One region of the Shewanella sp. ISTPL2 genome, then DNA from elsewhere that is predicted to be linked to it. Evidence: predicted binding sites of a transcription regulator. Region 1 holds the regulator's gene; the other holds the start of a gene.

What was found. Region 1 encodes MetJ, which represses methionine synthesis genes. Its sites were predicted from a motif close to TAGACGTCTAGACGTCTA; they were not measured.
Region 2: msrA (peptide-methionine (S)-S-oxide reductase MsrA) is a predicted target of MetJ. The motif match lies at 2,803-2,820, and genes of this name have one in related genera.

What each region holds. Positions count from the first base shown of each region.
Region 1 covers NZ_JAAPAV010000001.1:961,602-967,452, reverse strand. The annotation lists gene metF (methylenetetrahydrofolate reductase) at 1-104, opposite strand, end outside; gene HUB64_RS04360 (bifunctional aspartate kinase/homoserine dehydrogenase II) at 322-2,715, opposite strand; gene metB (cystathionine gamma-synthase) at 2,727-3,890, opposite strand; gene metJ (met regulon transcriptional regulator MetJ) at 4,103-4,417, shown strand; gene HUB64_RS04345 (sulfite exporter TauE/SafE family protein) at 4,552-5,295, shown strand; gene nrfD (NrfD/PsrC family molybdoenzyme membrane anchor subunit) at 5,402-5,851, opposite strand, start outside.
Region 2 covers NZ_JAAPAV010000001.1:1,611,569-1,617,419, forward strand. The annotation lists gene seqA (replication initiation negative regulator SeqA) at 1-468, shown strand, start outside; gene pgm (phosphoglucomutase (alpha-D-glucose-1,6-bisphosphate-dependent)) at 542-2,194, shown strand; gene msrA (peptide-methionine (S)-S-oxide reductase MsrA) at 2,311-2,790, opposite strand; gene astE (succinylglutamate desuccinylase) at 3,122-4,156, shown strand; gene HUB64_RS07250 (thiamine pyrophosphate-dependent dehydrogenase E1 component subunit alpha) at 4,319-5,497, shown strand; gene HUB64_RS07255 (alpha-ketoacid dehydrogenase subunit beta) at 5,501-5,851, shown strand, end outside.

The DNA of each region.
Region 1 (5,851 bases):
GGGGTCGATGGCGGGAAAAACTCAAAAGAAACATTAATATCGCCATTAAGCTCAGACAAGCTCTGGTTCAGCGATTGTGAATGTTGTGCGTGATGAAAAGCCATGTGTATTTCCTCAACCGCCCTTGGCGCTACTCTTTGCTAGTATGAATTCGTTCAAATGGACGTTTGGACGTCTATATGTCCATATACTAGAGAAACTGAGATGTAAGTCAAGCCCAAAAATACCCATAAACCGCATTTAATCTCGGTTAATTCAATAGATTTATTCTAGCCAATAAAAAAGGACTCGAATGAGTCCTTTAAGAAGCTTGATACCGCGTTATTCCTGCAGCAGATCGCGACAGATCTGGGTCAGATCCGACTGCACCGCCGCCGCGGTCACTTCGCGTCCTGCACCCGGTCCACGGATGATCAGCGGATTACCTTGGTAGAAGACACTGCGGATCACAAACACATTATCACCAGGGGTTAAGTTGGCGTAAGGGTGATGGGTATCAATCCACTGCAAACCCACCTCGGCCTTGAGCTCTGGGCCGCTGTTGTCTAAGGATGCCACATATCTGAGCACCTTATTTTGCTCCGCCGCCGCACCATACTGTTGCAGCAGATCGGCATCTAACTCGGCAATGCGGGTGAGAAATTGATCTAAGGGAATATCCGCCAAAGCGGCTGGTACGAGTGAGCGCAGCTCAATATCTTCAAGCTCGATTTCAAGGCCAATCTCACGGGCTAAGATAAGCAGTTTACGCTGCATATCACGGCCGGAGAGATCGTCGCGGGGATCGGGTTCAGTAATACCTAAGCCTCTGGCTTCAATCACTAATTCTGAAAATGGCTTACTAGTATCGTATTTCTCAAACAACCAACACAGGGTGCCGGAGAAAATCCCGCCCACCGCTTCAACGCTATCACCGCTGTTACGCAGATCATTTAGCGCATGTTGGATAGGTAAACCAGCGCCACAGCTGGCGTTATAGCGCCAAAACAAACGACGATTACCCAGTTGCTGCTTTAACTCTCGATAGAAAGGCAGTGGACCCGAGCCCGCAAGTTTATTCGCGCTCACCACATGGATGCCACGCTCGAACAGTTCTGGATATTGCAGCGTCAAACTGGCGCTGGCACTGATATCTAAGGCCACCAGCTCATCGCAATTAACTTGCTCTAATTGCTCGAATAAATGTTCATACTGCCAAGGCGTTGCTTCAGTATTAAACTCTGTTTGCCACGCGGCAAGATTAATCCCAGTTGATTTAATCAAGGCTTTACTCGAACTGACTAAACCGACTAACTCAACACTGGCTTCGAGTTCATGGTCCAATGATGGTGAAACCGACTTAAACAGATCGATCCAAGCCTCACCGATATTACCCACACCGAGCAGCAGGACACCAATGCGTTTACGCGGGCCAGCGCAGCGGCGGTGGACTTTTTGGGTTAACAGATTCACCTGTGACTGGGGCACTAACGTCACTAAACTTAAATCGCCACTGAACAAAGGTTTAGCATCACGGCTCAGTAAACGGGCAAAGCTACGACGATAATGTTCGGCGTCGGCACTCACTAATGCGACTAAACCAAAATCTGTGTTGATCTGCTGATCGCTGATCCCTAATGCTTCTGCCTCGGCATCGAGTAATCTTTGAACTTGTTTTTGATTCTCAGCGGTATAGGCAAGTTCAACCCTTTGATGGGCAGAGGTCCAATGGGCCAATGGCGTTAAACCCGCGGCAATCAATAAATCTAATAAACGAGTTAACTCCCCTGTGAGTTTAAAGCCGAACAGGACGACAGCATTGAGGTTAGTCACCACAGGCGCGCTCGCCGACGAACTGTGGGGCGCGATTAAGGTAAAGTCGGTGTGGGACGCATAACTTGAACGCACCGCTAAGCTCACTTCGGTATTGAATAACGGCTGCAAAGTGCGCGAATGCAATACTGGCGAGCCTAAACGCGCTAGGCGATCGGCTTCGGCAAGTGACATACTTTTCAGTAACTTGGCATCGTTGATTTTATTAGGATCGGCGTTGAACACCCCTTCCACATCGGTCCAAATGGTCACGCGCTCGATATCGGCGAGACTAGCAATCAGGCTGGCGCTAAAATCTGAACCATTACGACCAAGTAACAAGGTATCGCCACGCTCGTTAGCACAGATAAAACCTGTGATCACTAAGCGTTCATTGGGATGCGCGGCTAATAGGGCTTGTACTTTAGCGCGGGATTCTTGTACCCGAATTTGCGGCACAGCGGCTTCATCGGCCACTAAAATTGAACAGGCATCCACATGGCTTGCCGCCACGCCAGATTCGCGCAGTAGCGCCGCCATTAAACGTGCCGACCAACGTTCGCCAAAGCTCACCACATGGTTGATTTGGTATTCATTGCGCTCGTCTAAGGACAACAGGCTGATGAGTTGCGCTTTATCAGTGGCCAAACGCTCACGCAGATCGCGGGCTTGTTCATTCGACAACAACTGCTCAATCAACCCCTGTTGGTAACTGATCAGCACTTGTAATTCTTCTTGCCATAGCTGACCCGCATCACGCAGCGCTAATAATTTATACAGGAAATTCGTGCTTTTACCCGCCGCAGAGACCACCACGAGATCATCACTATGACCGTGGGTTAACAGGATATGGGCGACTCGGCGATAACAATCGGCATCCGCTAAACTGGAGCCACCAAATTTATGTAAGTGACAACGTGCCATCTATTATTCCTCTACTGACAAGCCGCAACGGCGGCTAATCCTGCTTGAATATCTGCAACTAAATCGGCGGCATCTTCAATACCCACCGATAGACGCAATAGGGTGTCCTTAATACCAGCCTCGAAGCGCGCTTGCGGCTCCATGGCTCTGTGGGTCATAGTGGCAGGCACTGCCACTAAACTTTCGACACCACCTAAACTTTCCGCCACGCTAAATAAGCTGAGTGCACCTAAAAAGGCCACCACTTCGGCCTCGCCGCCTTTGAGCTCAAAGCTCAGCATAGCGCCAAAGCCCTGTTGTTGCTTGGCCGCAATGGCGTGACCTGGGTGATCCGCAAGACCGGGGTAATAAACTTTGCTCACCACAGGGCTTTGCGTTAATACCTCAATAATACGCTGGGCATTGGTTTGATGCTCGCGAATACGCACAGCTAAGGTACGCAGGCCTCGCAGGGTCAGATAACTGTCGAAGGCCGACCCCGTTAAGCCTAGAGTGTTCGACCACCAATGTAAGCTTTCGCCGATTTGCGCGTCTTTGGCGACCACAGCGCCGCCGACCACATCGCTGTGACCATTGATATATTTAGTGGTGGAGTGGATAACGATATCCGCGCCTAACAATAGGGGTTGTTGCAATATCGGCGATAAAAAGGTGTTATCGACCACCACTAGCGCGCCGACCTCATGGCTCGCCTTAGCAATGGCTTCGATATCCACCACACGCAATAACGGGTTCGATGGGGTTTCGAGCCACACCATCTTAGGATTCTGCGCAATGGCGGCGGCTAACGCTTGGCTGTCGGTTTGGTCGACCACAATCAGCTTAAACTGGCCTTTCTTCGCCAAGTTGGTAAATAAACGGTAGGAACCACCATAGCAATCATGGGGCACAACTAATAAGTCATCGGGGCCGAGCAAAGTGGTCACTAAGGTGATGGCCGCCATGCCAGTGCAGGTCACTATGCCAGTGGCACCCTTTTCTAATTGCGCTAATGCTTCACCTAAAATGCAGCGCGTTGGGTTGCCTGAACGACTGTAATCGAATTCGCGGGGATTTTTATGACCATCGAAGGCGTAATTAGTCGACAAATAAATCGGTGGCACAACTGCGCCATATTGAGTATCGCTTTCGATACCCTGACGCACTGCCAGTGTGGCTAATTGACGCTCTGCCATGGGTGGACTCCTAAATTCGATAGACTGATAGAGATGTCTGGACGTCTAAATGTACCTAAGCCCAACGCCATCGTCAATAGGCGTTAAGACGTTTAGACGTCTGAACATAAAGAAATCTGTTTGCAATCACAAAGAAATAGTAGCAATAATTTGACTGTTCTTTGTAAGGGTTTAAAATCTGCCCCGAATTTAGCGTTATAACAGGTGAGTCAATGACTGAATGGAATGGGGAATACATCAGCCCCTATGCTGAACATGGCAAGAAGAATGAACAAGTAAAAAAAATTACTGTGTCTATTCCGCTCAAAGTGCTTAAGGTCCTCACGGACGAACGTACTCGTCGTCAGGTCAATAATTTGCGTCACGCCACCAACAGCGAGCTGTTGTGTGAGGCATTTTTGCACGCCTACACTGGCCAGCCATTGCCCAACGATGAAGATCTGTCAAAAGATAACCCAGACAGCATTCCCGCAGAAGCCAAGTTGTTGATGGATCAAATGGGAATCGAGTGGGAAGACATGGAATAGCGACTCGTCGCTTTCAAAGTCATATCACAGTGCTCATCAATAGGGATCGTTAACGATCCCTTTTTGTTTATACCCAAGCGACTTCAAACTTTAAATTTCACTATCTTGAGGTGGTTTGGGATATAGGAAATCCTATGTTTTCTATGATAGATCCACAGACACTCGCCTTAGCCTCGCTGGTCGTGTTTCTGGGCGCATTAACCCAAAGTCTGATTGGGTTTGGGCTTGCGGTTGTCGCCAGTCCTTTGCTGTATATCGTCGATCCACAACTTGTACCTGCGCCTGTTATTGCTATGGGTTTCTCCATCGCCCTGCTGACCTTAGTGCGTGAGCGCGGCCACTTAGAATTCAATGGCTTGCAATATGCGCTCCTAGGTCGCGTGCCCGGCGGTTTTATCGGCGCGAGTTTATTACTGTTTGCGCCTCAACCCATACTCGGTTTATCCATCGCCGCCATTGTGACTGTCGCAGTGATCCTCAGCCTGTATAAATTCAGCCTGCCAGTGAATAAGAAAACCCTCTTCGGTGCGGGCGTGGTTTCAGGGATCTTCGGCAATATCGCCGCGATTGGTGGCCCGCCGATGGCGATTTTGTTGGCAGGCAAAGATGCCTCGCAGTTTCGCGCTGCCCTGTCGGCCTTCTTCATTTTTAGCTCCATGATTGCATTGATCATTTTAGCGATCACTGGCTTATTAGAATTAAAACATCTGTGGCTGTCGTTGATGCTGCTCCCCTCAGTGATTTTAGGTTACTTAGTCGCAGGGCGATTAGTGGGCCGTGTCGATAAAGAGAAGACAAAGATGGCGACGTTAGTCCTGTGCAGTATCAGCGCCTTAGTGCTAACGGTGAAGTCAGTTATCGAACTCTTACCCCAATAAGCGTCCCGCTTGTACTGGCAAACCTTCTCAAAATTCAAACAATAAAAAAGCACTGACATTGCCAGTGCTTTTTCTTTATCTATCAATATGTAAAGTCAGCTTACACTCAGCTTAAATAGCTTTGCCCTGCGTACACAATAAAGTGTCTTAAGGCGAGTACGCCCGTTAAGCTCGCACAAGCCACCATGATCATCGCGCCCTTAGTGTGGCGAGTCGCGGCGGGTAGCAGCATAAACAGCAATGGAATACCAAAACCTATACCGACAACGCCTATCCAGAACACGCTTGCCCATAACCCAGACGTTAACGATGCTAAGGCCGCAGCCGCCGCGCCGCCCTTGAAGTACAAGGCGCAGAACAACATGAACAGGAACAGAATTTCAATCGCCATCACAGGCAATTCTAAACCGTGCATCTTCACTAAAGTTTTGTCGTGGCTGTCAGTCTTAAACATCAGCAACGCCAGTACCGCATTTGCCGCAGCGCCCGCCGATAGACCTGACACTAAAAACAGCGCAGGCAGTACCGCAGTGTTGAGCATAGGATAGGCATTCAT
Region 2 (5,851 bases), 650 kb from region 1:
TCTGACATTCTTCGTCGATTACTCGGCCTGTCCGTCGATGCGGTCGAACAACCCCAGCCTTTGGCGATTAGCCAACCGAGCCTTGAAGCTGAACCTATTCAGCCTATCGCGGCGCAAACAGTGCCAGCAGTGAATGATTTTAGTCGCTTAGTCGATGAACATCAGTTATCGCAGCAAAAAGGCGCAGTAGGTCGTTTTCTGTTTTTGCTCGAAAGTTTGTATCAATTAGCCCCAGAGCAATTCTCACAAATTTTGCAGATCCAAGGGCGCGATCGTTTGTATTTTGCTCGCTCTAAGGAGCAACTGCTCGAAGCGAGTGCTTCGGCTAACCCAAAAGAAATTGGTACAAGTGGTTTCTGGGTAACGAGTAACAACAATACCGCCAAGAAACGCACTATTTTATCGGAAGTTTTAGTGCAATTTGGTTGTGATGCGACAGTAGCTGCGGGCATCGCCGAGCGCGTTTAATCCGCGGGTGAGCCAAGTTAGTACGACATTTTTCTACTTTTTCTAATTGTAATTGAGTGCAGGAGAGCCATAGGTGGCAATACATCAAAGGGCAGGACAAATCGCTAATCAGACGGATCTGGTCAATATTCCAAAACTGATGAGCCATTATTACAGCATCACGCCAAATATGGATGACGTACAACAACGCGTCACCTTTGGCACTTCTGGGCACAGAGGCTGCGCCTTCAATGGCAGTTTTAACCAACAACACATTTGGGCGATTACCCAAGCTGTGGTGGATTATCGCCAATCGGTGAATATCAATGGGCCGCTGATCCTTGGGATTGACACCCATGCGTTATCCTACGCCGCTTATTTATCGGCCATTGAAGTGCTTGCGGCAAATAAAGTCACAGTGAAAATCCAACAGAACGATGGATTTACGCCTACACCAGTGGTGTCCCATGGGGTGATTTGCGCCAATCGCGAAGCAAATATCACAGGTGCGTCTCTTTCTGATGGTTTGATTATCACGCCTTCACACAATCCGCCTCAAGATGGCGGGATCAAATACAATCCACCTCATGGCGGACCGGCCGAAGGTAATATTACTGCTTGGATTGAATCGCGGGCCAATGATTACTTGCGCCAAGCGTTAGCTGGCGTGCAAAAATTAGCGTATGCCGAAGCGCTGGCATCAGGCTATGTCAACGCCATTGATTTGATCACGCCCTATGTGGCTGATTTAGAAAATGTTATCGACATGCAGGCGATTGCTAACGCTAAGCTGCGTATCGGCGTTGACCCGCTCGGTGGTTCAGGGATTTTCTACTGGGCACCGATTGCCGCGCGTTATGGGCTCGATATCACCTTAGTCAATGATAAGGTTGATCCAAGCTTTAGCTTTATGCCGCTGGATAAAGACGGCAAAATCCGCATGGATTGCTCATCTCCCTACGCGATGGCCGGGTTACTCGCCCATAAAGAATCCTTTGATTTATGCCTTGGTAATGATCCCGATTATGACCGTCACGGCATAGTTTGCCCTGGTACGGGTTTGATGGATCCGAATCATTATCTTGCGGTCGCTATTGATTATTTACTGACACACAGACCAGATTGGAGCGATACCTTAGCCATAGGTAAAACCTTAGTATCGAGTGCGCTTATCGATAAAATCTGTGCTTTCCACGGCAAAACGTTACTCGAAGTGCCAGTGGGCTTTAAGTGGTTTGTTGACGGTTTAGCCGAAGCCACAATCGCCTTTGGCGGTGAAGAGAGTGCTGGCGCGGCATTTTTACGCCGTGATGGCAGCACATGGTGCACAGATAAAGACGGCTTCATTTTAGGGTTACTTGCCGCAGAAATTCTTGCAGTGACAGGTAAAACCCCAGGTCAGCGTCACCAAGAGTTAGTAAAACAATTTGGCCAAAGTTTCTATAAGCGTATCGATAGCCCAATCAGTCTTGAAAACAAAGCCAAGTTTGCTTTGCTCAATGCTGATACCTTAAATGCCACTGTGCTTGCAGGTGAGAAAATCGAAAACGTGTTAACCCATGCGCCGGGCAATAATGCGGCGATTGGCGGCATCAAAGTGACTACGGCGAATGGTTGGTTTGCGGCGCGTCCATCGGGCACTGAAGCGTTATTTAAGATCTACGGCGAAAGTTTTATCAGTGAGCAGCATTTAGCTGAAATCATCAAAGATGCGCAGGCATTAATTGATAAGGCGCTAAACGCTTAATGCAGTAGTAGGTTTAGCTAACGTCTCAAAATAAAAAACGCACTCAGATTTGAGTGCATTTTTGTTTGTGTCTAATTCAGCTGTGAATAGTTAATCTAATACTGATTTGACCGTATTTAGTACTCGATATGACAACTCGGTAAGTTATTCTTATCGATGTAATTTTGATGATATTCCTCAGCCACATGGAACTGTTGAAGTGGCACTATTTCAGTGACGATATGGCGTAATCCCCAACGGCCCGAGCGGGCAAAAGCTAACTTTGAGGCTTCTGCGGCCGCTTTTTGCTCACGGTCGTGGAAGAAAATAGTGCTGCGATATTGAGTGCCAATATCTCCGCCTTGCATGTTCAGACTCGTAGGATTATGGTTTTTCCAAAATACATCGAGCAAGTCTTCATAACTGACAAGGGCGGGATCGAATTCCACTTGCACCACTTCGGCATGGCCCGTTTTGCCTTTTTTGACTTCTTCATAGCTCGTCGCCGCATTATTGCCGCCCATATAGCCGCAGGTGGCATTGGATACGCCGTTCACTTGTCTAAAAAAATACTCTACGCCCCAGAAACAGCCGGCACCAAAGGTTGCTAACGCCATAATTAAATCCAATAGAAGTCTAGATGGCTAAGGATTGTGATAAAACTTGAGTGCAAAAGCAAGCCTCAAGTTGGAATATTTATCATGGGAAATTCTTAGGGAATGTCCTGAGAATTTAACAATCAGCTTAGTTGAATGTCATTCCGCTTAAAACTGGGTCCTACGGCAATAAATGTCTGAGAACAGCACTAAAAACATGTGTTAGTATTGAAGCCGTTTTTTAGGTGCGAGTGAGACTAACCGCGGTGAGAAAAATGCTTAAGAGGTTATTTACTGCCAGCACTTATGTTATTGCGCCAATACTGTTACACACCATTATAAGGAGAATTCTGTGTTACAAGCTCTGTTAGATTCAAAGGATTTTTTAGCGCTCACCTTAGCCCATCCTGAACAGTTCGATGGCGAATTTTCATTTAACTTAGGCGATCATACTCAAGTGGAAGTGTGGGATACCGGTGTTATTGTTTTCGAACCAATACAGAATGAAGGAAAAGATATTGTGCTTTCCTGCGGTGTTCACGGTAACGAGACCGCGCCCATTGAACTCTGCAATAGCTTAATTAAACAACTTCTACAGCAAAAGATCATCGCAAAGCAGCGCACTTTATTTCTCATTGGTAACCCATTAGCGATTAATAACGGCACGCGGATTATTGACGAAAACATGAATCGTCTCTTTAGTGGTGAGCATTCCAATCCACCAGGGTTAGTGAACCCTGAGCGAGTACGCGCAAAAAAACTCGAAGCCTATGTCGATCGTTTTTATACTACGGTTGCCGATGGACGTCAGCGCATCCATTATGATTTGCACACGGCGATGCGCGCCTCGAAGCATGAAAAGTTCGCTATCTATCCCTACCGTCCAGGGCGCGCCTTTAGCGGCGAGCAAATTATGTTTTTAGCCGCAAGCGGCGTCGATACAGTACTTTTCCACCACGAACCGACCACGACCTTCAGTTATTTTTCCTCTGAACGCTACGGTGCCGATGCCTTTACCATTGAGCTTGGCAAAGTGTATCCCATGGGGCAGAACGACATGACGCGTTTTATCGCGACCCATGAAATGTTCATGCGCTTGATCACCGCTAAGCCGTTGGAGCTGGATGCATTTGATGCCGATAAGGTTAACTTGTACCAAGTGTGCCGCGTCATCAATAAACATTTCGATGATTTTGAATTTACCTTCGCAACTGATGTCGAAAACTTCAGATCTTTCCCGAAGGGCTTTGTTTTAGCGCGGGAAGGTGGGCAAGAAATTAAAGTGGAACATGAGTTTGAGTCTGTCGTGTTCCCTAATGCCAAAGTGCCTATTGGCAATCGCACTGTGATTTGCCTGATCCCTGCGGTGAATGCGGACGTGCGTTAGGCTTGTAAAGCAATATATACATGCGTGGCAGGGATAACTTGTGGTTTGAGCTATGCCAATGGTTGATAGGTAGTTTACGTTAACGTAATGTTCGTCGGGCATATTCGTATAAACAGACGCATCAAAACGCTTTGATGCGTAATGAGATAACAAGAGCACAATATGAGCAAAGCAACACTCAACACTGATACAGTGCACCGTGTCGGCTTCTTGGATAAGGCATCGCTACACATTCCTATCCTTCGAATTCTACAAGCCGACGGCACCACTTATGAAACCGCGGTTTTGCCTGTGATAGATGAAACCTTAGCCACTAAAATTTACGATACCTGTGTATTCACTCGGGTACTTGATGAACGTATGCTTGGCGCCCAGCGTCAAGGGCGCATCAGCTTCTACATGACCTGTACGGGTGAAGAAGCGGCGATTGTCGGCAGTGTGGCCGCACTCGATCAAGAAGATGTGATCCTCGCGCAATATCGCGAGCATGCGGCGCTGCGTTATCGCGGCTTTACCACTGAACAGTTTATGAATCAGATGTTCAGTAACGAGAAAGATCTTGGTAAAGGTCGACAAATGCCAATCCATTACGGTAGTGCGGCATTGCATTATCAAACGATTTCTTCACCGTTAGCCACGCAAATCCCGCAGGCGACTGGTGTGGGCTACAGCTTAAAAATGCAAGGTAAGCGCAAAGTCGCGGTTTGTTATTTTGGCGAAGGCGCTGCATCGGAAGGGGATTTTCATGCTGGCCTAAACATGGCCGCGGTACTGAAATGCCCAGTGATTTTCTTCTGTCGTAACAATGGCTACGCGATTTCTACCCCCACTGAAGAGCAGTTTGCCGGTAACGGTATTGCCAGCCGTGGTGTCGGTTATGGCATGCACACCATTCGTGTTGATGGTAATGACATGTTGGCCGTGTTAGCCGCAACTCAGCAAGCCCGCGCCTATGCGATTGAGCATAATGCGCCTGTGCTGATTGAAGCCATGACTTATCGTCTCGGCGCGCACTCTTCTTCAGACGACCCCTCTGGTTATCGCTCGAAAGATGAAGAAGCCAAGTGGCAGCAACACGATCCGGTTAAACGCTTCAAATTATGGCTTATCAACAAAGGTTGGTTGGCTGAAGCGGATGATGTGAAACTGCATGAAAAATATCGTGAAGAAGTATTGGCTGCGGTAAAAGTGGCTGAAAAAATTCCTGTGCCTATGCTGGATGAAATTATTGAAGATGTGTACGACAAGCCGACGCCAGTGCTGAAAAAGCAACTCGCCGAGCTTAAAGAACATATCAAGAAATATCCGCAAGCCTATCCAAAAAGTGCAGGGAGACTATAAGCCGTGGCTGAAATGAATATGTTACAGGCCGTCAATGAGGCCTTGTCGATTGCCATGCAAGCCGATGAACGCATGGTGGTTTTTGGTGAAGATGTGGGCCACTTTGGCGGGGTATTTCGCGCCACCTCTGGTCTTCAAGAAAAATTCGGTCGCGCTCGCTGCTTTAATACGCCGCTGACAGAACAAGGTATTGCCGGTTTTGCCAATGGTTTAGCCTCAAATGGCATGACCGCCGTGGCTGAAATTCAATTCGCCGATTATATCTTTCCGGCGTTCGATCAAATCGTCAACGAGTCGGCTAAGTTCCGTTACCGTAGCGGTAATGAGTTCGATGTCGGTGGATTAGTGTTCCGT